Regions from separate parts of the Serratia sp. MMO-28 genome, predicted to be linked through region 4. Evidence: predicted binding sites of a transcription regulator. Region 4 holds the regulator's gene; each other region holds the start of a gene.
What was found. Region 4 encodes CRP, which controls carbon source genes, mostly activating them, when cyclic AMP is high. Its sites were predicted from a motif close to ATGTGANNNNNNTCACAT; they were not measured.

Region 1: a site for CRP is predicted at 2,086-2,103, ahead of WG891_RS23850 (CidA/LrgA family protein). Genes of this name have one in related genera too.
Region 2: a site for CRP is predicted at 5,747-5,764, ahead of mlc (sugar metabolism global transcriptional regulator Mlc). Genes of this name have one in related genera too.
Region 3: a site for CRP is predicted at 4,618-4,635, ahead of WG891_RS23960 (beta-galactosidase). Genes of this name have one in related genera too.

The regions. Positions count from the first base shown of each region.
Region 1 is NZ_JBBCVB010000038.1:11,131-18,510, forward strand. Features, by position in the region: gene WG891_RS23840 (endonuclease domain-containing protein) at 165-554, opposite strand; gene WG891_RS23845 (MFS transporter) at 785-2,008, shown strand; gene WG891_RS23850 (CidA/LrgA family protein) at 2,147-2,554, shown strand; gene WG891_RS23855 (CidB/LrgB family autolysis modulator) at 2,551-3,246, shown strand; gene cdd (cytidine deaminase) at 3,468-4,352, shown strand; gene WG891_RS23865 (NAD-dependent malic enzyme) at 4,522-6,219, shown strand; gene sanA (outer membrane permeability protein SanA) at 6,398-7,144, shown strand; gene WG891_RS23875 (cysteine hydrolase family protein) at 7,170-7,380, shown strand, end outside.
Region 2 is NZ_JBBCVB010000034.1:15,864-23,243, forward strand. Features, by position in the region: gene WG891_RS22950 (MDR family MFS transporter) at 1-372, opposite strand, end outside; gene WG891_RS22955 (cytochrome c peroxidase) at 843-2,216, shown strand; gene clcB (voltage-gated ClC-type chloride channel ClcB) at 2,326-3,606, shown strand; gene bioD (dethiobiotin synthase) at 3,594-4,274, opposite strand; gene mlc (sugar metabolism global transcriptional regulator Mlc) at 4,438-5,655, opposite strand; gene WG891_RS22975 (LysR family transcriptional regulator) at 5,795-6,694, opposite strand; gene WG891_RS22980 (MFS transporter) at 6,821-7,380, shown strand, end outside.
Region 3 is NZ_JBBCVB010000038.1:32,405-39,784, reverse strand. Features, by position in the region: gene gsiD (glutathione ABC transporter permease GsiD) at 1-859, shown strand, start outside; gene WG891_RS23965 (hypothetical protein) at 880-1,116, opposite strand; gene WG891_RS23960 (beta-galactosidase) at 1,439-4,516, opposite strand; gene fghA (S-formylglutathione hydrolase) at 4,726-5,568, opposite strand; gene WG891_RS23950 (S-(hydroxymethyl)glutathione dehydrogenase/class III alcohol dehydrogenase) at 5,585-6,709, opposite strand; gene ptrR (putrescine utilization regulator PtrR) at 6,711-7,380, opposite strand, start outside.
Region 4 is NZ_JBBCVB010000020.1:43,739-51,118, forward strand. Features, by position in the region: gene WG891_RS17690 (PhzF family phenazine biosynthesis protein) at 1-511, opposite strand, end outside; gene WG891_RS17695 (LysE family translocator) at 522-1,124, opposite strand; gene WG891_RS17700 (hydrolase) at 1,242-2,222, shown strand; gene WG891_RS17705 (YheU family protein) at 2,219-2,452, shown strand; gene WG891_RS17710 (phosphoribulokinase) at 2,586-3,455, shown strand; gene WG891_RS17715 (LysR substrate-binding domain-containing protein) at 3,619-4,527, shown strand; gene WG891_RS17720 (OsmC family protein) at 4,530-4,937, opposite strand; gene crp (cAMP-activated global transcriptional regulator CRP) at 5,320-5,952, shown strand; gene WG891_RS17730 (YccS/YhfK family putative transporter) at 6,008-7,380, shown strand, end outside.

The DNA of each region.
Region 1 (7,380 bases), on a different contig from region 4:
ATCTCTGCAATCACACCCACACTTGGCGGCTGTGATCATGCAACCCCAAACGCCCTACTTAACGTCCTTTCACCCTCCCTCGGGGAGAGAAGACTGTTCAGTGTCAATCTCTGCAATACATCCCCACACTTGGCGGCTGTGATATGCAGCCCCAAACGCCCTACCTAACGTCCTTTTCCCCCTCTCCCTCGGGGAGAGGGTTGGGGTGAGGGGTGGCTCTGCAAATGCTGCAAAATAATCTGCGCAACCCCCTCCCAATTTTGGAAAATTTCATCGTTCCAAAACCGAATCACCGTAAATCCCTGTTGCTCAAGGAAACGGGTCCGCTGCCGATCGTAGACAACCTGCTCCATATGCTGCCCTCCATCCAGCTCAATAATCAACCGGGCTTGCCAACAGAGAAAATCTGCAAAATAAGGCCCGATAGGGCATTGTCGGCGAAATTTAAACCCCGTGAACCGACGATCGCGCAGCTGCAGCCACAGCGCTTTTTCTGCCTCTGTCATACAGGATCTTAAACGACGAGCGGTGCTTAAAACGGTGACTGCCTTCATGACCACCTCCGCAACACAGCCTATCGCCTCCCTTTCGCTTTTGCCCCCTGTTCAAGCACACATTGCGCTCCCGATTCCAAAAAAGTCGTCAACCCATCATGACTTGCCGGGGCGCATTATGACGGGCGACGAATATCGCCCTTTTTTTTAAACAATTTTTCAGTTCTCCTCTTCTCAGGGCGGCAAAATCAGTTAATGTATCAAGACTGTATGCATTAACAGGGTAGGTTATGAAGGGATTCCCCCCGCTGATCAACACGTTGCTGGCAAGCTCGTTGATATTGACTATTGGTCGCGGTGTCACGCTGCCCTTTATCACTATCTACCTTACCGAGCACTTCCACCTGCTGCCGAAGAGCGTAGGGGTTATCCTCGGTATCAGCCTGACGATCGGCATCGTCAGCAGTTTTTATGGCGGCTATCTGGTCGATCGTTTTAATAAAAACCACCTTATTCTGCTGGCCATCCTGCTGTTTTCCCTGAGCTTCTTCGCCATTCCCTGGGTTCCAGGCTCCGGTGGTATCATCGCCGTATTAGCCATTCTGCATACGGCCTATGCGGTACTTGGCATCGCTATCAAAGCCTGCTTTGCTCACTGGCTGCCAGTCACTAAGCGCATCAAAGCCTTCTCGATGAATTACACGCTGGTTAACGTAGGTTGGGCCGTCGGCTCATCACTGGGTGTTATGGTTGCCGGTTACAGCCCGCTACTGCCGTTCTACCTCTCCGGTGCGCTGGCGCTATTCACCGTCGTGGCACTGAGTTTGCGGATGCGCCACCAGCCTCCCCCACCACTGGCAGAGCCCCATGCCGCGCCGGTTGCCGTGCCGAATTTCCGCCAGACGCTAAGCATTCTGCGCAGCGATCGGCGGCTGATCTATTTCACCATCGGCAGTGCGCTGGGTGCCGTTGTTTTCGGCCAGTTCACTGGCTATTTATCTCAGTACCTGATCACCACCGCCAACGCCGAATTCGCCTATCAAGTCATCGGCGTAGTGATGATCGTCAATGCCTGCATCGTGATCGCACTGCAATATCTGTTCAGTAAGGGCATGCGCCAGGACAACATGCTGCGCTGGCTGGCACTGGGGACCCTGTTCTTTGTTCTGGGGCTGATCGGCTTTTTGCTGGCCGGGCAATCGTTGTGGTTATGGGCGGTGGCGATGGCGATCTTCACCCTTGGGGAGATCATCGTTATCCCGGTTGAATATCTATTTATCGACTTCATCGCCCCTGCACACCTGAAAGGCAGCTATTACGGAGTACAAAGCCTCAGCAATCTGGGCGGTGCGATCAACCCGATAATGTGTGGCTTCCTGCTAAGCTATACGCCACCGCCGGTGATGTTCCTGGTGTTAATTGCGGCGGCGCTGTTCAGTCTGCTGTTCTTCTTTTTGGGCCACCGGTTAGCGGAACAACAGCGAACACTTATCCCTCTCAATAACCTGGAATAAGCACAGCGGCTACACTTAAACGGGCCGGGATCCTGCCGAAGTGACACATTCTTCATAACGCGCCCTCATGATGCATTTTGTGGTTTAGCTCACAATTTAATTGTATGATGAATGCGTCAGATTAAATGGGAAGGGGTTATGGGTAACGTATTCATACAGTGCTGGAAATATGCCAGGGCCATCGTGCTGATTTATCTCAGCCTATTTGCCGGAAACGCCGTTGCGGCGCTATTACCCATTGCCATCCCCGGCAGCATCATTGGTATGCTGATCCTGTTTGCCCTGCTCTCTTCACAAATCTTGCCCGCTAAATGGGTCAAGCCCGGCTGCCAACTGCTTACCCGCTACATGGTGTTGCTGTTCGTGCCGATCGGCATCGGCGTGATGCAGTATTACGACCAGATTATCGACGATCTCGGCCCGTTAGTGGTGTCATGCCTGCTCAGCACCTTGCTGGTGTTTGTGGTGGTCGGTTATACCTCTCACTTTTTCCACCGCGAACGCCCTGCTCTCGGCAACGGCAAGAACGCGGAGAACAAGAAATGAGCCATGATATCTGGTGGTCTTTACCGCTGACGCTGCTGGTGTTCTTCGGCGCCCGCAAGTTGTCACAATGGCTTAAGATGCCGCTGCTGAACCCACTGCTGGTTTCCATGGCAGTGATCATTCCTCTGCTGTTGCTGACGAAGATGCCCTACGAACGCTATTTTCAGGGCAGTAAAGTCCTCAATGATCTTCTGCAACCGGCGGTGGTAGCGCTCGCTTTTCCGCTTTACGAGCAACTCCATCAGATCCGCGCCCGTTGGAAGTCCATCATTATCGTGTGCTTTATTGGCAGTATGACCGCAATGATCAGCGGCGGCGCTATTGCGTTATTAATGGGGGCCAAGCCGGATATCGCGGCCTCTATCATGCCCAAATCAGTGACGACGCCGATCGCCATGGCTGTCGCAGAATCGCTTGGCGGCATTCCCGCCATCAGCGCGGTCTGCGTGATTATCGTGGGTATTTTGGGGGCGGTTTTCGGCCATTCATTGCTTAATCTGCTGAAAATCACCACCAAATCCTCACGCGGTTTAGCCATGGGCACCGCCTCACACGCGCTGGGCACCGCGCGCAGCGCAGAAATAGATTATCAGGAAGGCGCGTTCAGCTCATTGGCACTGGTGATCTGCGGCATCATCACGTCTCTGATTGCACCGTTCCTGTTCCCAATATTGCTGCATTTGTTCGGGTAATCGTAAAAACTTGCGATGAGTCTCGTAAACCTCGTTTTAATTGCACTTATTTCATCAATAAAAAGACATTAATCACACTTTATTGTGAGAAGGTTACCTAGACTATTTTACCCAGCAGCATTCGATATGCAGATAGGCCATCACTGAACGACAAATTAAACAGCCGCCCTGCATCTTGATGAATGATGGGTCTATCCCGTTAACCTGTAGAGAGACTTTCTATGCACCCGCGTTTTCATACTGTTTACAGCGAACTGCCCGCAGCACTGCAATCCGCCCTGCGGCCTTACCTTGATACGCCTGATTTCCCTGCTATGTTCCAGGCCGATCAGGTAGCGGCGATCAAGCAACACTGCGGGCTGGATGATGATGCTCTGGCATTTGCTCTGCTGCCATTGGCTGCCACCTACTCGTTAGCCACCATCTCTCATTTTCACGTAGGGGCTGTGGCACGCGGCGTCAGTGGCAACCTGTATTTGGGTGCCAATATGGAGTTCGGCGGTGCGCCGCTGCAGCAAACCGTGCATGCAGAACAGTCGGTGATCACTCACGCCTGGCTGCGGGGTGAAACCGGGCTGGTTTCCATTACCGTTAACTACACCCCTTGCGGCCATTGCCGCCAATTTATGAATGAGCTCAACAGCGGCACCGATCTGCAAATCCAGCAGCCTGGGCGCGCAGTGGCCACTCTGGGGGATTACCTGCCGTATGCCTTTGGCCCGCAGGACCTTGAGATCAATGAACGCTTGATGAGCCCGATCGATCATGGCTTCCAACTGACGCTGGATGATGAACTGGCAAAAGCCGCGCTGGCGGCGGCCAACCGCAGCCATGCGCCTTACAGCAACGCCCACAGCGGCGTGGCGCTGGAAGCCGAAGATGGTACCGTATATGCGGGCCGTTATGCGGAAAACGCTGCCTTCAACCCCAGCCTGCCACCGCTGCAGGCCGCGCTGGTGTTGATGAATCTTTCCGGTGGCGACTGCCAGAAAATCCGCCGCGCGCTGTTGGCAGAAGCGCAGAGCGCTATTTTGACGCAGTGGGATGCCACTCAGGCCACGTTGGCCGCGCTAGGCTGCCAGAATGTCAGTCGGGTTACTTTCTGAACCCTTGGCGGAGCCGATGAGTTCCGCCCTCCTTTCGTTAAAAACCGTTTAACCGCCGATAATTGCATCAATTTACGTCATAAACTCATAACAATTGCTGTACATATTCTGCCGATCTTTTAGGATCTACGGCTATTACGGCTATCTGATACGTTTAAGAGCAAAACTGATGGAACTTGAATACGAAAGCAAACGCCCTCTCTACATCCCTTACGCTGGCCCTATCCTGTTGGAATTCCCGTTACTCAATAAAGGCAGCGCCTTTACCGAAGAGGAACGCAGCCACTTTAACCTGCACGGTCTGCTGCCAGAAGCGGTGGAAACCATTGAAGAACAGGTTGAACGCGCTTATCGTCAGTACCAGGATTTTCAGAACGATAACGACAAACACATCTACCTGCGCAATATTCAGGACACCAACGAAACCCTGTTCTATCGCCTGTTGGAAGCGCACCTGAGTGAAATGATGCCGATCATCTACACGCCAACGGTGGGCGCAGCCTGTGAGCACTTCTCGGATATCTATCGCCGTGCCCGTGGCCTGTTTATCTCCTACCCGAACCGCGATCGCATTGATGATATGCTGCAAAACGCCACCAAACAGAACGTGAAAGTGATTGTGGTGACCGACGGCGAGCGTATCCTTGGCCTGGGCGATCAGGGGATCGGCGGTATGGGTATTCCGATCGGTAAACTCTCGCTTTACACCGCCTGCGGGGGCATCAGCCCGGCGTACACGCTGCCGGTGGTGCTGGATGTCGGCACCAATAATCCGCAGCGTCTGAACGATCCGCTGTATATGGGCTGGCGTCACCCGCGCATTTCCGGCGACGAATACCATGCGTTTGTCGAAGAGTTCATTCAGGCGGTTAAACGCCGCTGGCCAAACGTCTTGCTGCAGTTCGAGGATTTCGCCCAGAACAACGCCACTCCGCTGCTCAACCGCTATCGTGATGAGATCTGCTGCTTCAACGACGACATTCAGGGCACCGCCGCCGTCACGCTCGGCAGCCTGATTGCCGCCAGCCGCGCCGCCGGCAGCCAACTGCGCGATCAAACCGTGGCCTTCCTCGGCGCTGGCTCCGCCGGTTGCGGTATTGCCGAACAGATCATCGCCCAGATGAAGTCTGAAGGCTTGAGCGAAGAAGAAGCGCGGGCGCGGGTATTTATGGTCGATCGTTTCGGCCTGCTCACCGATAAGCTGCCAAACCTGCTCGACTTCCAGAGCAAGCTGGTGCAAAAAAGCGAAAACCTGGCCGCTTGGCAAGTGGAAAGCGATGCCATCTCCCTGCTGGAAGTGGTACGCAACGCCAAACCGACCATCCTGATCGGCGTTTCCGGCCAGCCGGGGCTGTTCACCGAAGAACTGATCCGTGAAATGCATAAGCACTGCCCGCGCCCGATCGTCATGCCGCTGTCCAACCCCACCTCCCGCGTGGAAGCACGGCCGGAAGACATCATCAATTGGACCGAAGGTGCTGCGCTAGTGGCCACCGGCAGCCCGTTCACGCCGGTTATCTACAAAGAGCAGGTATTCCCGATTGCCCAGTGCAACAACTCCTACATTTTCCCTGGCATTGGCCTGGGCGTTCTGGCCGCTGGCGCAACGCGCGTGACCGACGCAATGCTGATGGCCGCCAGCCGTGCGCTGGCCGACTGCTCGCCGCTGGCTACCGATGGCCACGGCGCGCTGCTGCCCAATATCGATGATATTCAGGGTGTATCCAAGTGCATCGCCATGGAAGTGGGTAAAGCCGCGCAGTTGCAAGGGGTGGCGGTAGTGACTTCGGAAGAGGCGCTGTCAAAAGCCATTGAGCACAACTTCTGGCGCCCGCAGTACCGCAGCTACAAACGCACATCGTTCTAAGCGTTAAAGATTGGGGGCAACATTATGCCCCCCTATTCTCCCGCCTATGACCTCATCTGAAGCAAACGCTGAAAAATACAGCGTAATACCTGCTGCGAACGGTGGAGCGCTTGCTTCAGCCAGACAGGTAAAGTAGCCTTGAATTCTACTTCAGTCATTAAGCGCGTAAGGCATCACTATGTGGAAACGCCTGATAATTAGCCTGTTAATCATCATTTCGCTGTTGATGGTCACGGCTATCGCGCTCGATCGTTGGATAAGCTGGAAAACCGCGCCCTACGTTTATGACGAGCTGCAAGAGTTACCGCATCGCCAGGTTGGTGTGGTGCTGGGGACCGCCAAATATTACCGTACCGGCGTGATCAATCAGTATTACCGCTATCGTATTCAGGGGGCGATCAACGCCTATAACAGCGGCAAGGTGAAATACCTGCTGCTGAGCGGTGACAACGCCCAGCAAAGTTACAATGAACCCATGACCATGCGCCGCGATCTGATCGCCGCTGGCGTTGCGCCGAGTGATATCGTGCTCGACTATGCCGGGTTCCGCACCCTCGATTCGATCGTGCGCACACGTAAAGTGTTCGACACCAACGATTTCATCATCATCACCCAGCGTTTCCACTGCGAACGTGCGCTGTTTATCGCGCTGCACATGGGCATTCAGGCACAATGCTATGCCGTACCGTCGCCGAAAGACATGATGACGGTGCGCGCCCGTGAGATCTTTGCACGCCTGGGAGCCTTAACCGATCTGTATATTCTCAAACGCGAGCCGCGCTTCCTTGGCCCGCTGCTGCCCATCTCTTCGATGCACGACGTGCCGGAAGATGCGCAGGGTTACCCGGCGGTGTCGCTGGAGCAGTTGGTGGAGCTGGAACACAAGCTGGCGACAGAAAAGCGCGCGGCGGCGAAAAAGAGCTGACATAATCCGTAAGAGGGCAACCATCATGGCTGTACATATCAACCCCGCATTGATCGTCATAGATTTGCAGAATGACTACTTCCCACAGGGTAAATTTCCGCTGTGGAACACCACAAGTGTGCTGGAAAATATCAAAACGGCAATCGGTAAAGCGAATCAGGCGAATATTCCCGTTATCCTGGTGCAACATATTGCCGACGGCAGCAAAGGCATCGCGCCGTTCTTTAATGAAGGCA
Region 2 (7,380 bases), on a different contig from region 4:
GGTGGCAATCGGCATAATCGCACCTGCGCCTAGCCCTTGCAGCAGACGAAACCCAATCAGCCAATACATATTGGGCGAAAAGCCACACAGCACAGAGCCGAGCAGAAACAGCGAAGCCCCAAAGAAGAAGATACGTTTGCGGCCATACAGATCCGCCAGCCGGCCGTATATCGGAATAGTTATCGCCTGCGTCATCAAGTAGACGGCAAAAACCCAGCCCAACAGCGAGAAGCCGCCAAGATCGCCAATAATCGTCGGCATCGCCGTAGCCACGATGGTGGCCTCGATGGCAGACATAAACATCGCCAGCATGCAGGCGATGAGGATCAGCGGCCGGTGGGCAACGGGTGCAGGTGAAAGGTTATTTGTCATCGGTGATTCCGGTCTTTTATTTCTCACCGAGTATACCGTTGTGCCTCATCAAAACCACCCGATTGTTTTGCGATCACGGAAAGGCATCATCACTATTTAAAGTGACATCGTCACACGATTAAACGAAAGAAAATAACAACCATTATTAATCAATAAATCATTTTAAGCGCTGATAGAACCAGTATAAAAATAAGGGGTATTCGCTATGGCAGATCGTCAACAATGAGTTAACATGGTAGAGTACCATGCACAGAATATTGAATTATAAGTAATTTCTTAGATGGGCTCACAGGCCGCATCACGCCTGTCTCATCGTTAAAACCTATCTCAGTGATAGTTAAGAACAATTGAAGAATTTGATTTCAGTCAAGTCGCAACGCCTTGAGACATGGCAACCTCGTCAGCCCGTTTTTTCATCAGCGAGCTCGGATGTCAGGCGACTTGGCAGCTAAACTCATTGGAGCGAGATCATGATTAAAAGAATTATCCTAGGATGTGCCGTTGTAGCGGTTGTGGGTTATTTGGGGTTTGTCGGCTATATCTACCATTACGATCAGCAACGCGCCCCCGTCGTTGCCGACAGCAGGATTGATGCTCTGCTAACCCGTTACGGATGTGACTATTGTCATACCGCTTCGGCCAAATTGCCCTTCTATGCCGAGCTGCCGATCGCCAAGCAGTTGATGGAATATGATATTCGTACTGGCAGCAGGCAGTTTACCCTTGATGCTACCCGTATGGCTTTGCAGCAAAAAACCGCTGTGCCAGAGGCCGATCTGGCCAAACTGGAATTCGTGTTACAAAACCAGACCATGCCACCGGCACTGTATAAAGTGATGCACTGGTCCGGCAATATCAGTGATGCTGACCGGCAGGAGCTGTTGAGCTGGATCCGCCAGCAGCGTGAGAAGCACTATGCTCGCCCGGATACTCCGGCAGAACTGCGTGGTGCCGTGTTGCGGCCTTTGCCAGAATCATTGCCCACCGATCCACAAAAAGTGGCGCTGGGCTTCCGCTTGTTCCACGACCCACGCCTGTCGAAAGATAACAGCATTTCCTGCGCGCATTGCCACCAACTGGGTGCCGGTGGTGTAGATGGCCGCGTCTCTTCACTGGGGGTGAACAACCAGTCAGGGCCGATCAACGCACCAACGGTATTCAATGCCGTTTTCAACATCGCACAATTCTGGGATGGCCGCGCGAGCGATCTGCAGGCACAGGCCGGTGGCCCACCGATGAACCCGCTCGAAATGGCCTCAGGTTCCTGGAACGATATTATCGCCAAGCTGGAAAAAGACGCGCAGTTGAAAGCCGACTTCCAGCGGGTTTACGCCAACGGTTTTACCGGTGACAACATTACCGATGCGATTGCCGAATTTGAAAAGACGCTGATCACGCCAAACAGCCCGTTTGATCGTTATCTGAAAGGGGATGAAAGCGCCCTGACCGCCCAACAAAAGCACGGCTACCAATTGTTCCAGCAGAACAAATGTGGCACCTGCCATACCGGGGTTAACCTTGGCGGCCAGTCCTATGAAATCATGGGGGTAAAAGCGGATTACTTTGCCGCCCGTGGGAATCCGACCGATGCCGACCTTGGGCGTTACAATGTCACTAAAAATGAAGCCGACCGCAATCGCTTCAAAACGCCAACGCTGCGTAATATCGCTCAGACCGCGCCTTACTTCCATGATGGCAGCGTCACTTCGCTGAATCAGGCGGTGAAGGACATGCTGAAATATCAGGTCGGCGTTAGCCTGCCGGAGAGCGACGTCAACGATCTGGTGGCTCTGTTGGAAAGCATGAGCGGTAAATATCAGCCTGCAACACCACCGGCCAATTAATACTTTCACCACTACGCCAGTGATCCCGTAAATATTCGCTGGTTTTCAGGTGGGCAAGCCAGCACAATGCCCACCTGAACCTTTCATTTTTCTCACAATTTCCCGAAATATGAAACGATGGGCCCATCTACACCACTACCGCGCCCTGTTGCGTCGCTTATCTATTGCCATCTTTTTGGGCATTTCGGCTGCGCTGGCCGTCTGGTTGTTCCACCGCAGCATGCTCGGGCTGGAGTTGCTGTTGTTGGGGCACGACAGCGGTAGCCTGGTAGCCGCCGCCGCGGCGCTCCCCACTTGGCGCAGAGCGCTTACTCCGGCGCTGGGGGGATTGGCGGCCGGATTGTTGCTGTGGATTTTTCAGCGCTATCGGCATCAGCCCTCTGCGGCCCCCACCGATTATATGGAAGCAATAGAAACCGGTGACGGGCGGCTGGATGTTTCTGCCAGCCTCATCAAGAGCCTTGCCTCGTTACTGGTGGTCTCCAGCGGTAGCGCAATTGGCCGCGAAGGGGCGATGATCCTGTTGGCGACGCTGGTCGGCTCGGTTTTTGCCCAACGTTTTACCCATGCCAGAGAATGGAAACTGTGGGTAGCCTGCGCAGCAGCGGCCGGCATGGCCAGCGCCTATCATGCGCCGCTGGCGGGCAGCCTGTTCATTGCCGAGATCTTGTTTGGTACGCTGATGCTGGCCTCTCTCGGGCCGGTGGTGATTGCCGCCGTCAGCGCCTTGTTGATGACCAACCTGCTTAACGGTGGCCAAGCGCCGTTGTATCTTGTCGTTCCTCTACTGCCCCCTTCGCCGGTGCAATATCTGCTGATGGCGCTGTTAGGCGTCTTGGCGGGTGTTTCTGGCCCGCTGTTCCTGTGGGCGATGGCCGCCAGCGGGCGGGCATTCCGCTCGCTGAACCTCATTCCCCCCTTCCAACTGGCGCTGGGTGGGTTGATCGTTGGGCTGCTTTCTTTGTTGTTTCCTGAAGTCTGGGGCAACGGTTACAGCGTGGTGCAATCTTTGCTCAACGCGCCGCCGGGCCTATTACTGCTGGCCGCGATTCTGATCTGCAAGCTGCTGGCGGTGCTGGCCAGCAGTGGGTCTGGTGCGCCTGGAGGCGTATTTACCCCAACATTATTCGTGGGAGCCGCGCTGGGTTCGCTGCTGGGGCAACTGTGTGCGTTCTGGCCGGAACTGGGAAGCGCAGTGCCGATCCTGATGGCGCTGACCGGTATGGCAACCCTGTTGGCTGCAACCACTCATGCGCCGATCATGGCGGCGCTGATGGTATTTGAAATGACCGGGGAATATACCCTACTCCCCGGTATGCTGCTGTCTTGTGTGATCGCCACGACCATCGCGCGTGGGTTACGCCCGCAGTCGGTTTATCACAATGCGTAACGATCCATCAGGCCGGTGATATCCAGATACTGCGCCAACTCGCGCTGTTCGGCGCGTGGCAGATAAGGGATCTCACCCAGCAGCGGTGCGGGAATGCGTTGCTGCAGCGCGTCGATGGTTTCAGCATAGTGCGCTAAACCGGGATTAATGCGGTTGGCGACCCATCCCAACAATGGTAAGCCATCGTTAAGAATCGACTGGGCCGTCAGCAACGCATGGCTGACACACCCCAGCTTGATGCCAACCACCAGGATCACCGGCAGTTGTTCCTGCACCACCCATTCAGCATAAGGGCGCAGATCGTTCATCAAGACGCGCCAGCCACCGCTGCCTTCAACCACCACGGTGTCAGCCTTGGCGGCTAGATGCCGCAGCCCACGGCTCATCACGCCGTAGTCAACATCCTGTGTAGCATGGGCGTGAAAGACCTCATCCAGGCAGGTAATCGGGTTAATTTCTTCATAAGACAAAGGCATAGAAGACGAAGCCTGCAGAACCAAAGCGTCTTTATTTCGAATGCCTTCGCTGGTTTCCTGGCAACGCGCCGCAATGGGCTTATACCCTGCCGCTGAGCGGCCCTGTGCAGCAAATGCCTGCAGTAATCCGCGGGAAACCACGGTTTTACCTACGTCGGTATCCGTGCCTGTAACAAATAAACGCTTTAACATGAATAGATTGCCCTGAAATGCTCCGTTAACTAAAGGATCGCCGCCAATCGCAGCGCGAGTAGCCTGACAGGGAAAAGTCTAGGGGATGCAGACCTGAAGGGGCTTGAGGTAGCTCAATATTTTGGCGGTAAACATTAAGAAACTCTGATAGAAGCGTTTTACATTAGCCCTGTAACAGTTTTACCAACAGCGAACCGTTATATAACGCGTCTTTGACCAAAGCCGCTCCCGGCATAGTGCCCTGGTTGAAAAACTGAGTGGATTCAACCTGCAGGTGCTCACTGTAAGCAGGTAACGATTGCTGGCGGATGCAGGAAGCAATCGCCGGGTGGAGGATTTCGGCGGCACGGTTCAACGGTGAGCCTACCAGGATCTTTTCCGGATTAAACAGGTTGACCATGATCGCCACAATGCGCCCAACGCTGTGCCCGACGCCAAGAATGATGTCTTTAGCTAGCTGATCTCCGGCCAGCGCGGCATCACACAGGGATTCGACGCTTAAGGGTGCACCATGCAGCATGGAAGTCATTGAGCCCCCCAAACGCTGCTGGGCGATTTCCAGCATGTTTTCGATGCTGGCGACCGTTTCCAGGCAACCGTGATTGCCGCAATAGCAACGTTTGCCGTAAGGATCGACCTGAGTATGGCCAATCTCTACCACGCTGCGGCTACCGGCATGCAGCACGCGGCCATTGGTGATCACTCCCGCCCCCACGTTATGATCGATCACTACCTGGATGACATTCATATTACCGCGCGAAGCACCGTATAAAGCCTCGGCCATGGTCCAGGCGCAAATATCATGTTGCAGATAGACCGGCAACCCGGTGAGCGAAGCCAATGCCGGCCCCAACGCCATCTCGTGCACATCATAGAACGGCATCCGGTGGACAATGCCCGACGCGGTATCGATCATCCCCGGCAAAGTGATGGCGATCGCCGTTAAGCGCTCCAGCTTGCTTTGATGACGGATAAAAAAGCGGTCGATTTCGCCCACGATGCGCTGCAGTAAAGGGTCTGGATGTTCCGCATCAAGCGGCAGCAGTTCTTCAACCACCATTTTGCTGCTGAGATCGCGCAGCGCCAGCGTAATGGTTCCCCGGCTGATGCGGGCAGAGAGGTAATGCCAGGCCTCGGTATCCAACACCAAACCAACCGCCGGGCGGCCACGGCTACCGATTTCCTGGTATTCGGTTTCTTTCACCAAGTGCGCTTCGAGCAACTCCCGCACGATCTTGGTGATACTGGCAGGCGCAAGCTGTGCACGTTTTGACAATTCGATGCGCGAAATCGGCCCCAGCTGATCAATCAGCCGGTACACTGCCCCTGCATTGGTTTGCTTGATCTGATCAATATGCCCAGGCTGCCCATCCGCAATCACAAACCTGCTCCTACTATTTTTCGCGCTTCTAAATAAAGACTAAAGGCTATGGTGGGGCTTTTGGAATACAGCGTCAACTATTTGATTCGTTATGTGATTAACAGCACAAATTCACCGATATTTAGCCGCAAAGCGCGCTTTATTTGTGCAGGTTCAGCATTAACGCCATCAGGGTTTGGGCAGCAACGGTCAGCGGGCGGTTACGGTGATGGACCAGCCAGACTTCCGTCATCGCATCCGGTTCAGCCAACGGGAGATAGGTGACGCCGTCAATTTTCACCCGGCCAAATGACATTGGCAGGATAGAAATCCCTAACCCGGCGGCCACCAGGCCAATGATCGTCATTGCCTCACCCACTTCCTGAGTAATGTAGGGGGAGACGCCAGCATTGGCCAACAGCGCCAGAATTTCATCGTACAGCGCCGTGCCCACCTCACGGGAAAAGAACACGAACGGTTCTTGCGCCAAATCGGCGAAACGCAGCGTACCAGGGGCCATCTGGGTAAGTGGATGACCGTTCGGCACCACCGCCAACAAGGGTTCGCACAACAGCAGTTGATGCTGGAGCGCATCCGGTAAGCGAGTGTTGCGCATAACGCCCAGATCCAGTTCACCGTTCAGCAAGGGTTCGAGTTGCTGTTTGGTATTAACCTCGCGCATTTTGATATGCACGTTCGGCGACAACTGACGAAATGCCCGCAGGCTGCGTGATACCACGCTGATAAAGGGCGCGGAAGAGGTAAAACCGATGGTTAACTCGCCGATCTCACCGCGCTCAAGGCGAGCGGCCTTCTCTGCCGCACGGTTAACCTGATCGAGTACCTGATAAGCCTCTTTGAGAAACATCTCCCCGGCCTGAGTCAGCCCGACGTTGCGGTTATTGCGCGCCAGCAAACGTGCACCGACCATCTCTTCCAGCGCCTGGATCTGCTGGCTCAGCGGTGGCTGAGAAATCCGTAAGCGTTCCGCTGCACGGCCAAAGTGCAGCTCTTCTGCGACGGCGACAAAATAACGCAGGTGTCTGAGCTCAATATTCATATATTAAAAGTCTCAATTGTAATGATTAATATATTAGACAAAAAACTGCCCTCTCCCTATCATTTTGTGACTCAAGACGTGTTTTTATTCTTCCGAACCCGGTAGGGAAATGCTGTGACAACCCCAGTGCGTTCTGCGGCCACCACACCGCTAACGCTGACTCCACATGCTGACGCCAGTGCCGTAGCCAAAACCAGGCTCTCAACGCTGAACAAACTGCCCTTTATCGAACGTGGTACCTCGCAATTTACGCGCGTCACCTTGGCATTGTTTTCCGCTGGCTTAGCCACTTTTGCTCTGCTGTATTGTGTACAACCCATTCTGCCGGTGCTTTCGCAAGATTTTGGCATCTCTCCCGCCGAAAGCAGCCTTTCGCTCTCCTTCTCTACCGGATTATTGGCTATCGGCCTGATGTTCACCGGCCCACTGTCCGATGCCGTTGGCCGCAAGCCGGTGATGGTCGTGGCCTTACTGCTGGCGGCGATCTGTACGCTGATTTGTGCTTTTATGACCAGTTGGCACAGCATTCTGCTCATGCGCGCCCTGATTGGGCTTTCACTGAGCGGCGTTGCAGCGGTTGGCATGACCTATCTGAGTGAGGAGATTCACCCCAGCTTTGTCGCCTTTTCGATGGGGCTGTATATCAGCGGCAACTCCATTGGCGGCATGAGCGGGCGTTTGGTTAC
Region 3 (7,380 bases), on a different contig from region 4:
GAACCCTCATGCGGTGCGTACCCCTTGGCATGAATTCTGGCGGCGTTTCCGGCGGCAGCATGTGGCCATGGTGGCCGGGCTGTTTGTGCTGTTGCTGGTGGCGGCGGCGCTGTTGGCACCCTATCTGGTGCCCTATGATGCGGAGAACTACTTCGATTACGATCGGCTGAACGACGGCCCTTCGCTGCTGCACTGGCTGGGGGTTGATTCCCTCGGGCGCGATATCTTCAGCCGTATTCTGATGGGCGCGCGTATTTCCCTGGCGGCCGGGGTGTTTTCGGTCTTGGTGGGTGGAGCGATTGGCACGCTGCTTGGTTTATTGGCCGGGTATTATGAAGGCTGGTGGGATCGCATCGTGATGCGCATCAGCGACGTGCTGTTTGCCTTCCCCGGCATTCTGCTGGCGATTGGCGTGGTGGCGATCATGGGCAGCGGTATGGCCAACGTGATTGTTGCAGTGGCGATTTTCAGCATCCCGGCGTTTGCCCGTTTAGTGCGTGGTAACACGCTGGTGTTAAAACACCTGACCTACATTGAATCGGCACGCAGCATTGGCGCTTCTGACTGGACCATTATCCTGCGGCATATTCTGCCGGGCACCATTTCATCCATTGTGGTCTATTTCACCATGCGTGTCGGCACCTCGATTATCACCGCCGCCAGCCTGTCGTTTCTTGGCCTGGGCGCTCAGCCGCCCACGCCGGAGTGGGGGGCGATGCTTAATGAGGCCAGGGCCGATATGGTGATCGCACCGCACGTGGCGATCTTCCCCAGTTTGGCGATTTTCCTCACCGTGCTGGCGTTCAATCTGTTGGGCGATGGGCTGCGCGATGCGCTGGATCCGAAGCTGAAGGGTTAAATGCTTAGCCCAAGGAAGGGTTATCGAAAAATAAACCATGTATCAAGAATCAGTAATAATATGCCACCGATTAAAACGGTAAGGGTTTCTGACCAGTACTTCAGCGGCTCATCACCTCTGCGATAGCAGTATTTTGTTGATGTGAAGCGATAACGGCCATGAAACTCACCTGTTCTGAGAGCAGTTATCCCCCAATGCAGGCCTCCAACCCCACCAAATGCAAGTACAATGTAAAAAACAATATCAGATACTGACATTTGCTACCCTTTACTCTGGTGACACTTTCTTATCTTACATGGCAGTCATGTAAAATAGCATCTAAGTTCAATTGAGGAAGATGTTTAAGGAAGGAAGCAAATTTCAGGCGTAAAAAAACCGACTGGTGAGGCCGGTTTTTTTGCTTTCCTGTACGAAGTTGGCGGCGAGTGGTCCACATCTAACGTGAGCACTATACGTCAAATCTCTCCATACTGAAATACAGTGGTTCCGCGCTTTGCTTAAGGAACTGTACGTCTTTGCTTGTCGTTTACCAAGTTGGGCTTGAGTTTAGGTGCCACCCGGAGCAGGTGACACAGGAGATTACCTCTGCATCCAGGTGACTTCATAATGGTAGTGATTCGCCGTTAGCAGGAACTCGGGGCTGACGCTGGGGCTCCAGGAGTCATCACCGCCCACGCCCATATGGAAACCGTCCAGGTTGAGCCAGGTGCCCGCTTCTTCCTGCAGCAAATGCTGATGCGTTGTCTCCATCAACTGCTGCTGGCTGTAACGGCTCAGGCCAAAGTGGAAACGGCCCTGCCACTGCCAGCGGCCAAAGGTGAGCTGGCGGGTATCACAGCGCAGGCCGTTTTCGCTGGGGAAAATATACGGTGTGTGCAGGGCTGCTAACGGCAGCACCCAGCGCCCTTGCTGTGCTGCTAGCTGGCGATCTGGGTAGTTCTCGTGCGGCCCCAGGCCCAGCCACTCAACCGCTGCGGCGGTTTCTGCCAACTGGCAGCTCAAGCCGATGCGCGCGGGTGCGGGTACGCCACTGGCGAGAACGACATCCACGCTGATATGCAGCTTTCCAGCGCGATCGAGCAGATAGGTTTTGCGGCTGATAAACAGTGGCTGCTGCTGGCTGCTGTAGCTGTGCACCGTTGAGATTTGCACGCCATGCCCGAGGGCGTCGGCGTTGAAGGACAGCAGTTGGCTTTCCAGCGCGTACATGCCGGCTTTTTTCCAGCGTTCTACCCAGGCATTGGGATCGATACGCGTTGCTTCGCTGACGCCGATATCGTTATCCAGCGGTGCCCGCACAAACTGGTCGCGCAGCGGGCTCAAGAACTGCGGCTCACCATCACGCCACCATTGGATCAGGTAACCGCGGGTGGTACAAAATTGCCAGCGCTGCTGCCCGTGGGTGATTTCCACCGTCTCTGGATGAGCGATCAACTGCGGCAACGGGCCGCTGCTGATATCGGGCAGTGCCAGCGCGTGCGGTAAGCGCCACTGGTCCCAGGCGCAGCGGTGGCCCGCGGCGGCCCAGGCCGTTGCCCTTGGCTGGCGGACCTCAACATTCAGCCATAGCTCACCGCTGCCTTGTACCTGTGGCATCTCACCCAGCACTAGGCGTTGGGTGCCTTGCGGTGGGATGTCCAGTAACTGCTCGCCTTGGGCGATGCACTGCCCGTCCAGCTCCAGCCGCCAGAACAACTGTTCATTGTCGGTAGGGCGGAACAGGTATTCACTGGTGACCTCAATGGTCAGCGGCGCTTCTGGCTGATGCCGAAATTGGAAAAACTGCTGCGCGCGCTGCGCCTCATACAGAGCGGGATGGGGGGTACGATCGGGGAACACCAGCCCATTCATACAGAACTGGCGATCGTTAGGGGTATCGCCGAAATCACCGCCGTAGGCCCAGTAACGCACGCCGTCTTCACCGGTGCGGGTCAGCGCCTGATCCACCCAATCCCAGACAAAGCCACCCTGCAAGCGTGGGTGCTTACGGAATGCCTGCCAGTAGCGGTCAAAACCACCGAAGCTGTTGCCCATCGCGTGAGCATATTCACATAGGATCAGCGGACGATGCTCATTCGGCAGGCCGATCCATTTTTTGATCGACCACTTCGGCACCTGCGGGAAGGGCTGGTCCTGATCTACGCGCGCGTACATTGGGCAGACAATGTCGGTGGCAGCGGTATCTGCACCGCCACCTTCGTACTGCACCGGGCGGGTTGGATCGCTGCTTTTGATCCAGCGGTACAGGGCGTCGTGCGCGCTGCCGTGGCCGGACTCATTGCCCAGCGACCAAATGATAATGCAGGGATGGTTGCGATCGCGCTGCACCATGCGCGTGACGCGCTCACTCAGGGCAGGAAACCATACCGGATCGTCCGTCAGGCGGTTCATCGGCTGCATACCATGGGTTTCGATATTGGCTTCATCCACCACGTACAGGCCGTAGCGATCGCACAACCGATACCAAAGCGGATGGTTAGGATAATGTGAACAGCGCACCGCGTTGAAGTTATGCCGCTTCATCAGCAGGATATCTTGTAGCATGGTGGCTTCGTCCATCACCTGCCCCTGTTCCGGGTGATGCTCATGGCGGTTGGTGCCGCGAATCAGAACGGGTTTGCCATTCACCTTTAGCAGGCCGTCGCTGATTTCTACCTGGCGGAAACCCACGTCATAGGCTTCTGCCTCAATCAATGAACCGTCGGCCGCCAGCAAGGAGACCACGGCGCGGTACAGATGAGGCTGTTCGGCGCTCCACAGCGCGGGCTGTTCCACTGCTAAGCGTAGGGTGGTGCGATCGTCATAGCAGCCGCGTTCGTCAATAATTTCGCTGCCCAGTGGCTGCTGGTGTGTGGCGGTGAGTTGCTCACCCTGCCAAAGCTGAACGCGTATGGAGCAGCCCGCCGTTGGCGATTGAACCTGTACCAGCGCCTCTAGCTCAGCGTGATAAAAACCCGGGGCCAGATGGGTGCGTAACTGAATATCGCTCAGATGGCTGCTTGGCTTATGCAACAGGCTAACATCGCGGAAAATACCGCTCATGCGCCACATGTCTTGATCTTCCAGATAGCTGCCGTCGCTCCAGCGCAGCACCATCACCGCCAGCCGGTTTTCGCCGGGCCGCAAGGCGTTGCTCAAATCAAACTCGGCGGGTAGGCGGCTGTCTTGCGAATAGCCAATCCAAACACCGTTACACCACAGATAGAACGCTGAATTGACGCCGTCGAAAATAACCCGCGTCTGCCCCTGTTGCAGCCAGCTTTCGGCCACCTCAAAGGAGAGGGAATAGCAGCCGGTCGGGTTCTGTTGCGGCACGAATGGCGGTGTGACCGGGATTGGGTAGGTGATATTGGTGTAGATCGGCACGTCGTAACCGGCCATCTGCCAGTTAGACGGCACCTGAAGCGTGTCGGCATCGTCCAGATCCTGCTGTAACCAGCGTTCTGGCACGGCTTCTGGCTGGGTGAAATAGCTGAACCTCCAGGCACCGTTGAGCAAGGTTCGCTGTGCTGAAGGCTGGTCAAATTGCGCCTGCTGCTCGTCACGCCAGCTGGCAAACGGCGGGTGTGCTGGCAGGCGGTTATAGTGGGTACAGGCTGGGTTTTCCCAGTCGCGCCGGGCAAGGATTGAGGCTAATGAGGCAGGAGCAGACGGAATATCAACAGGATTCATGGGGATACCTTGGCTGAAATGTCATATCAATGATGTGCGGTAACATGAAGGGCAACGATCCGCTTGTAAAGGCGTTCACGCCGCTAAAGCGAAGAGGATCACAAATGGGGGGCAGGCCGGTAAAACCGGGGCCTTAAGCGATAAGGAAATCGCTGTTTGTGGCTACCGAGTGCAGCCACAAACAGCTAAAAAAATCAGCGGAAGAGATGCTCGGCATGGAAGCGCAGGTGATCTTCGACAAACGTAGCAATAGTGAAATAGCTGTGGTCGTAACCCGGTTGAGTACGCAGCGTTAGCGGCCAGTCGAGCTGACGTGCCAGCTCGGCCAGCTTCGCCGGTTGCAGTTGATCGGCCAGAAACTGATCGCCATCGCCCTGATCCACCAGAATAGGCAGTTTTTCTGCGCCGTTCGCCAGCAGGTGGCAACTGTCGTATTGCAGCCACTGGCTCTCGTCGTCACCCAGGTAGGCGGCAAAGGCTTTACGCCCCCACGGCACCTGACAAGGGTTAACAATCGGCGCAAAGGCCGATACGGAACGGAAGCGCTGCGGATTGCGCAAGGCCATCATCAGCGCGCCGTGGCCGCCCATCGAGTGACCAAAGATGGACTGACGATCGCTGATGCTGAAATGCTGCTGAATCAGCGCGGGCAGCTCATCGCTGATGTAATCGTACATGCGAAAGTGCTTATCCCAAGGGGCCTGGGTGGCGTTGAGATAAAAACCCGCCCCCTGGCCCAGATCGTAACTCGCGTCGTTGGGCACGTCGTCGCCGCGCGGGCTGGTGTCGGGCATCACCAATACCAGCCCCAGTTCGGCAGCGATGCGTTGGGCACCCGCCTTCAGCGTGAAGTTTTCATCATTGCAGGTCAGCCCCGACAGCCAATACAGCACCGGCGGGGGATTGTCATCGCGCGGCGGCGGCAGATAGATGCTGAAAGTCATGTTGCAATTCAGGCTCTGCGCCGCGTGGCGGTAACGCTGTTGCCAGCCACCGAACATGCGGTGCTCTTCGAGAAGTTCTAATGACGTGTTCATCTCTCTGCCTCCTGGCTTATTGGTCAAAATGGATCACCGAACGGATCGACTTGCCTTCATGCATCAAATCGAAGGCGTCGTTGATCTGCTCTAACCCCATGGTGTGGGTAATAAAGTCATTCAGGGCAAATTCGCCGTCCATATAGCGCTGCACAATGCCGGGGAGCTGGCTGCGGCCTTTCACGCCACCGAACGCGGAACCGCGCCATACGCGGCCGGTTACCAGTTGGAATGGGCGGGTAGCAATCTCTTCACCGGCACCGGCAACGCCGATAATCACCGATTCCCCCCAGCCTTTGTGGCAGCACTCCAGCGCCGAGCGCATCACGTTGACGTTACCGATGCATTCGAAGGAGAAATCAACGCCGCCGTCGGTCAGCTCAACGATCACTTCCTGAATCGGCTGGCTGTAATCTTTCGGGTTGATCAGATCGGTGGCACCCAGCTTACGTGCCAGCTCGAACTTGCTGGTGTTGATATCGATGCCGATAATGCGGCTTGCACCGGCCATCTGAGCGCCGATAATCGCCGAAAGGCCAATGCCGCCCAGGCCAAAGATTGCCACGGTATCGCCCGCTTGCACTTTGGCGGTGTTCAATACTGCACCCATACCGGTGGTGACGCCGCAGCCCAGCAGGCAGACCTCTTCCAGCGGCGCTTCTTTGCTGATTTTGGCCAGCGAGATTTCTGGCACCACGGTGCGTTCGGCGAAGGTGGACGTACCCATATAGTGGAAAATCGGCTTGCCGTCTTTAAAGAAGCGCGTGGTGCCGTCGGGCATCAGCCCCTTGCCCTGGGTAGCGCGGATCGCCTGACACAGGTTGGTTTTACCGGATTTACAGAATTTGCACTCGCCGCATTCCGGGGTGTAGAGCGGGATGACGTGATCGCCCACGGCGACGCTGGTTACGCCTTCACCGATCGCTTCCACGATGCCACCGCCTTCGTGGCCGAGGATCGCCGGGAATACCCCTTCAGGATCTTTACCAGACAGCGTGTAGGCATCGGTATGGCAAACGCCGGTGGCGACGATCCGCACCAGCACTTCGCCTTTCTGCGGTGGCATCAGATCGACTTCTTCGATCGTCAGCGGCTGATTCGGGCCCCAAGCTACGGCCGCGCGGGTTTTGATCATCTCCATTCTACTTCTCCTCAGTGTTTTCAGTGGCCGCAGTGTCAGCCTGCTCAATAATCAGTTCTTTCAATGCGCGGACGTTGGGCCCGAACGCATCGCGTCGCCACAATAAACAGGTGGCGGTTTCAGCAATCTCTGGCGGTAACGGGTGCACTTTTACCCGTTCAAAGCCCGGTAATAAATTAAGTACCGAATGCGGGATCATTGCTAACCCGGCACCGCTGGCCACGCAGGCCAGCATGGCGTGATAGGACTGGATCTCCATAATCTGGCCGGGCACTGCGCCGCTGTGTTTGAACCAGGATTCCAGCCGCAAACGGTAAGAACAGCTGGCACGGAAGGCGAACAGGGTTTCCCCTTTGGCATCGTGCGCGTTTTCGATCGGGGCATGGTCCAGACAGGAAATCACCACCATGCGCTCCGGGAAGGCGATACAGCCGTTCAGTTCATCGTGCTGCAATGGGCCATCTACCAACGCTGCTGCCAGCGTACCGGCGCGGACCCGTTCGATAATTTCCCCCGAGGTGCCGGTAGTGAGCGACAGCGCGGCCAGCGGGTAACGCTGGTGATAAGCTGCCAGCAAACTCGGCAGGCGGGTGGCGGCGGTGCTTTCCATTGACCCCAGGGCAAAGTTGCCTGCCGGTTCCCCGGCGTGAGTGATGCTCATGGCCTCTTCG
Region 4 (7,380 bases):
CGATCAGTGCCGGAATGTCCGGCTGCAGCGCCCGCACCTGCGCCTCGCTCTCAAATACCACCATCATTGCCCTGGCCTGCCACACCTCCTGCGCTTGAGCGCCCAGCAAGGCCGCCAGTGCCGCAGGTTCAGCCACTTTCTGCGGCGGACGGGACGGGAAATCCAGAATCAGGCGTTCACAATCCTCAGCATCCCTTGTGACATGCAGTTCACCGCTGGCAGAGCGAAAGCGAACATCACGCAAGGCCGGATTCACCACGCTTAACAGCACGTGCGCCGTGGCCAGCGTGGCATGCCCGCACAGATCCACCTCCCGCGTGGGGGTGAACCAGCGAATCCCATACATATCGCCATCTTCCCAGACAAAACTGGTTTCTGGCAGGAACAACTCATTGGCGATGGCCTGCATCTGCGCGCTTTCCAGCGAGTGTTTCAGCAAACAGACCCCTGCAGGATTGCCGCGCAGGCCTGCACCGATAAACGCATCAACATGGAAATAATTTTCGCTCATCCGCTTTTCCTTAATGCCAGATCAGTAACACACAGGCCGCCGTTAACAGCCCCATGGAAACGTTGAAAATCACCCAGGCTTTCTTGCTGCGCAGCAGGCGGCCGATCACCGTGCCGAAGCCTAGCCAAATTACCCCGGCAACGATATTCACCACCAACAGGCCAAAAGCGATCGCCAGAATAGAATTATTGTACCTTTCCCCTTCCAGGCTAAAACTCGCCACCGCCCCCAGGCCCATCAGCCAGGCTTTCGGGTTAAGGAACTGCAACAGCCACCCCTGATACAGGCGAATCGGCTTGGGTGGGGCCACATCGGTATCCAGTTTTTCATAGGCAGCGGTCGCGACTTTCCAGGCCAGCCACAACAGATACAGGCTCCCAAGGATCTTCAGAATCAGGTGCAGTGAGGGATAAATCAGGATCAGACCACCCACGCCAAACGCCACCAGCAGCATGATACTCTGCATGCCGAGCATGATGCCGATCATCAGCCACAGCGAACGCATAAAACCGAAGTTGGCCCCAGAGGTGGTGAGCAGCATATTGTTTGGGCCAGGCGTAATCGCGGCAACCCACAGGAAGCCTAACATCGAAAGAAATAAACTCAGTTCCATGAAGCGGGTGCTCCTCACCCAAATGATTTTTTGCAGTATTATTGTTAATACATGACATTGAAGCTAACAGTGCGGTATTGATCACACAATAGCCGCCAACAAGAATTTTATTCAACTATGCATGAATCCTTTCGCCCTTTGATCGGGGCCAGTAATCCGCATCTGCAAACCCTGTTGCCACGCTTGGTACGGCGCCATGTTCTGCTGAAACCCCATTGGCAACGGCTGGAATTGCCCGACGGTGATTTTGTCGATCTTGCCTGGAGCGAAGATCCCCAGTTAGCCCGCCACAAGCCGCGCGTAGTCCTGTTCCACGGCTTAGAGGGCAATTTCTACAGCCCTTATGCCCACGGCCTGCTCAACGCCTGGCGCGAACAAGGCTGGCTCGGGGTGGTGATGCATTTTCGTGGTTGCAGCGGAGTGCCCAACCGCAAGCAGCGTATCTATCATTCCGGTGAAACCGAGGATGCACGTTTCTTTCTGCGCTGGCTGCGCGACAGTTTCGGTGAGGTACCCACGGCGGCGGTGGGGATCTCTCTCGGCGGTAATATGCTGGCGTACTACCTGGCGCAGCAAGGCAACGACAGCCTGCTACAGGCCGCGGTAGTCGTGTCGGCACCGCTGATGCTGGAGCCCTGCTCGGTTCGCATGGAACAAGGTTTTTCGCGTGTTTATCAGCACTATCTGCTGGGCCAGTTGAAGCAGAATGCCACGCGCAAGTTGCTGCATTACCCTGATACCCTGCCGCTGAGTCTGCCGCAGTTGAACCAGTTGCGCCGCATCCGTGAGTTTGACGAGGTGATCACCTCACGCTTGCACGGTTTTAACGGCGCGCTGGATTATTACCGCCGCTGCAGCGCCCTGCCCCTGTTGCCACAGATCACCACACCGCTGCTGATCATTCATGCCAAAGACGACCCGTTTATGACCGACGAGGTGATCCCCGATCTCACCCGCCTGCCAGCCAATATCGAATATCAGCTCACCGAGCGTGGCGGCCACGTTGGCTTTGTCGGCGGCACCTTGAAAAAACCACAAATGTGGCTGGAATACCGTATTCCATCCTGGCTTTCCCCTTTTCTGGAATCAACAACGTGATTATCCCTTGGCAAGAGCTTGAACAAGAAACCCTCAACAGCCTGATCGAATCCTTCGTGCTGCGTGAGGGTACTGACTACGGTGAACACGAACGTTCGCTAGAACAGAAGGTGAATGACGTGCGCCGCCAGTTGAAAAATGGTGATGTGGTGCTGGTGTGGTCGGAACTGCACGAAACCGTCAATATCATGCCACGCGGGCAGATCCATGCCGGACAGGAAGAAATTTAGTCACTCCAGCCTATGATTGGTAAAAAAAATCAGGTAACAATGGATGATTGCCGATCAACGCCTATGCCCAAAATAATTCAAGTTGTGTGAAGTATGGCGGGGATATGTACTTAATACGGAGTGACAACCCATTATGTCTGCCAAACATCCCATTATTGCGGTGACCGGCTCCAGCGGGGCCGGCACCACGACCACCAGCCTGGCATTTCGCAAGATTTTCCAGCAGTTGAATATCCGCGCCGCCCAGTTGGAAGGGGACAGTTTCCATCACTACACCCGGCCAGAAATGGATGCGGCCATTCGTAAAGCACGCGATCTTGGCCGCCATATCAGCTATTTCGGCCCTGAAGCCAATGACTTCAGCCTGCTGGAGCAAAGCTTTATCCAGTACGGCAAAAACGGCACAGGCCGTTCACGTAAATACCTGCACACCTACGATGAGGCCGTGCCTTACGATCAGGTCCCCGGCACCTTCACGCCGTGGGAACCGCTGCCAGCCCCCACCGACGTGCTGTTCTACGAAGGGCTGCACGGTGGCGTGGTTACCGATAAGATCGATGTCGCCAAGCATGTTGACCTGTTGGTAGGTGTGGTGCCAATCGTCAACCTGGAGTGGATCCAGAAATTGATCCGCGATACCGGTGAGCGTGGTCATTCCCGCGAGGCGGTGATGGATTCCGTAGTACGTTCGATGGAGGATTACATCGGCTACATCACGCCGCAGTTCTCGCGCACCCATATCAACTTCCAACGCGTCCCCACGGTCGATACCTCCAATCCGTTTGCCGCCAAGGCCATCCCCTCATTGGACGAAAGCTTTGTGGTGATCCACTTCCGTGGCCTGGATCAGATCGATTACCCCTATCTGTTGGCAATGCTACAGGGGTCGTTTATCTCTCACATCAATACGCTGGTGGTGCCGGGCGGCAAAATGGGGCTGGCGATGGAGCTGATTATGGCGCCATTAGTACAACGGCTACTGGAAGGTAAAAAAATCGAATAACGCTCTCGGGCGCGGCCAGCCACCGCGCTGCCTCCTTATTCCCCTTGGTATATGCCACCGCCTCACGTACGACAAAAAAGTCATTAATGAACAATTTTTCATCGCCGATATTCTTTTCTATCGGCAGGGTGAAACTGCGTTTTTTCGGCAGAAGGGGGCACGCATGCGTCAGTTACCAAAATTGCAACAGCTGAAAGCTTTTCAGCAAGTGATACGCTGTGGCAGCATTCGTGCCGCGGCACGCGCGTTAGATCAGTCTCAACCGGCGATCAGCCGCTCGATCCAGGAACTGGAACAAACGCTGAAAACCCAGCTGATTGTGCGCGGCAGTAAAGGGATGACGCTGACGCCAAACGGCCACATTTTTGCTCTGCGGGTGCAATTAGTGATTGAGGAATTACAGCGCGCCACTGAGGAGATCCAACAGTTGGACCAGCGTTCGCAAGGCAGCCTGGCGATAGGCTGCTCTTCGCTGCTGGCCGTGACGCTGTTGCCGAAACTGGTCGAACTCTTCAAGGCCTCTACCCCGCAGGCCAATCTGTTGATCCGCGAAGCGCAGCTTTCAACGTTATTGCCCGCCTTGCAGGCTGGCAAGTTGGATTTTGCCGTCGGCACGAGCAGCCCTGAATTACCGCTGCAAGATTTAGTGCTCGAACCGCTGTTCAGCGCCCCATTTTGCGTTATTGCGCGCCGTGGGCACCCTTTGGCACAGGCAACCACGCTGCACGAACTGCACGAGGCCAAATGGCTGCTGCCGGAAACCGATATGGGTTATTACCAGCAACTGCAAACGCTGCTTGGCAACTTCTATCAACAGTTGTCCCAACGCCCCATTCGCTCAGATTCAGCGGTATGCGGCTTGAATATGGTGCTGAAGGCAGATTATTTGACGATCGTCGCGCGGGCCATGAACACGCCGTTCTATTTACATCAAGAACTGGTGGCTTTGCCTATCGACGATCTGCCGCAGGCACAGTACTGCGTCCTGTATTCACAAAAATCACCGCTGACCGTCACGGCGCGGCGATTTCTGGATTTACTACGCAGCCATTGCCAGCACTACCCTTGGTAGCCTCAGGCAACGTCACGAATTTCAAAGCTGTGGGTAACGCTGGCCGCTTTGCTCAGCATCAGCGAAACCGAGCAATATTTCTCGGCCGACAGGTTAACCGCACGCTCAACAATCTTATCGGTCAGCCCTTTACCAGTGACGATAAAATGCAGGTTGATATGGGTAAACAGACGCGGTGCTTCTTCACGGCGCTCCGAGGTCAGTTTCACCTCGCAGTCACGGACATCGTTACGGCCTTTCTGCAAAATAGACACGACGTCAATAGCACTGCAACCGCCCACTGACATCAAGACCATTTCCATTGGACTTGGCGCTTTATCGCCCGCGTTACCATCCATCAACACCTGATGGCCGGACGCAGACTCACCCAAGAATGTCAGCCCTTCCACCCACTTAACTCTTGCCTGCATTTTGTACACTCCGGTTAATTTCTCAAAATCAGGGTACGCTTTCGCATAGAAACTGGCAACGGAACCTGATGCTAATCATGCTGAAGCGAGACAACACAAGACACTCGCCTCACTCTGTGCTACAAACAGAGCCGCAATAACTCTTTCCAGGTCATCGATTTCAGGGAAATGCCCGAGGAAAGGGCCCTATATTGGCATGTTAACAGAATGTAACTTGCAGCACTTCACGCAAGTTAATATGCTAGAGTACAAGCGTATTTCTATAACATGCCTCAAAACCTGTTGATAGCCACCCCACATTACACCAGGCTATAAGCACGTTTTACAGGGAACTCTGACCCCTGTGATACAAGGCAGCGATAACAACAGAGGATAACAGCGAATGGTTCTCGGCAAACCGCAAACAGACCCTACTCTCGAATGGTTCCTGTCTCATTGCCATATCCACAAATATCCATCAAAGAGTACGCTGATTCACCAAGGTGAAAAGGCCGAAACGCTTTACTACATTGTGAAAGGCTCCGTTGCGGTGCTGATCAAGGATGAAGAAGGCAAAGAGATGATCCTGTCCTACCTGAATCAGGGGGATTTCATCGGTGAACTTGGATTATTTGAAGAAGGCCAGGAACGCAGTGCCTGGGTTAGAGCGAAAACAGCCTGTGAAGTGGCTGAAATTTCCTATAAGAAATTCCGCCAGTTGATTCAGGTTAACCCGGATATCCTGATGCGCCTGTCTGCGCAGATGGCAAACCGCCTGCAAGTCACCTCAGAGAAAGTGGGTAACCTCGCCTTCCTTGACGTTACCGGCCGCATCGCGCAAACCTTGCTGAATCTGGCAAAACAGCCCGATGCCATGACTCACCCGGACGGCATGCAAATCAAGATTACCCGCCAGGAAATTGGTCAAATCGTCGGTTGCTCACGTGAAACCGTCGGTCGTATTTTGAAAATGCTCGAAGATCAAAACCTGATTTCTGCCCACGGCAAAACCATTGTCGTTTACGGCACGCGTTAATCATTGAAGAAGCGGCGTAGCAATACGCCGCTTTTTTAGCTTCCCCCGATTACTCATGTGGCGGCGCCTGATCTACCACCCAGAAGTCAACTACGCACTGCGGCAAACGCTGGTGCTGTGTCTGCCGGTGGTTTTCTTCCTGCTGCTGGGCAACCTGCAACTCGGCCTGCTGTTCTCTCTGGTGCCTGCCTGCTGCAACATTGCCGGATTAGACACACCCCACAAACGCTTTTTTAAACGCCTGATCGTCGGCGGCTCTCTGTTTGCCCTCAGCAGCTTGCTGCTGCAACAGGCGCTGTTGTGGCATATTCCGTTGCCCCTGCTGATGCTGGCGATGGCGCTGTTGCTGGGCGTCAGCGGTGAAATCAGCCCGCTGCATGCGCGCCTGCTGCCCGCCGCGCTGGTCGCGGCCATCTTCTCTCTCAGCATGGCAGGCCACGTACCGATCTGGCATACCCCGCTGCTGTATCTGGTTGGCACCCTCTGGTACGGGCTGTTCACCTGGTTCTGGTTCAAACTGTGGAAAGAGCAGCCAATGCGCGAGTCCCTGAGCCAGCTCTATATCCAGTTGGCGGACTATTTCGAAGCTAAATACTCGCTGCTGACCCAGCATATCGATCCCGAAACCGCACTGCCACCGCTGCTGCAACGCCAGCAGAAGGTGATGGACATGATCAGCCTGCTGTATCAGCAAGTTAACTTCCTGCCTCATGCCAATAGCCAGGAACAAAAACGCCTGCAGCGCACTTTCCAGGTGGCACTCGATCTGCAGGAACACATTACCGTCAGCCTGCATCAACCGGAAGAGGTGCAAAAGCTGGTCGAGCAGAGCCAGGCCGAAGCGATTATCCGCCGCAACGCGCAGGTGATTGCCGGGCGTTTACGCGTCGTGGCCAACGATATTCTCTATCACCGGCGCTCAACGCGTTTCAGCATGAAGAGTGAGCTGGCGGCACTGGAAAAAGTGGCCACACAGCATGCCGATAACCCGGTAGGCCAGTTCTGCTTTTACCATTTCAGCCGCATCGCCCGCCTGTTACGCACCCAACGCCCGCTGTATCGGCGCGATCTGATGGCAAACCAATCGCGGTTACCCTTCTGGCCTGCGGTGGTGAGCTACCTGTCATGGAAATCCAACGCCTTGCGCAATGCCGCCCGGCTGGGGACCATACTGGCGGTGGGCAGCAGCCTGGGGATGATTTTCAATCTGCCAAAACCCTATTGGATCCTGCTGACCATCATGCTGGTCAGCCAAAACGGCTACAACGCCACGCGCGTCAGGATCCAGCACCGTGCGCTCGGCACGCTGGCCGGGTTGGTGATTGCCGCAGGACTCTTGCAGTTGCAACTGCCAGAAAACGTGACGCTGAGCATCATGCTGGCGATCACCCTGGCGGCCTATCTGATATTACGCAAAAACTACGGGCT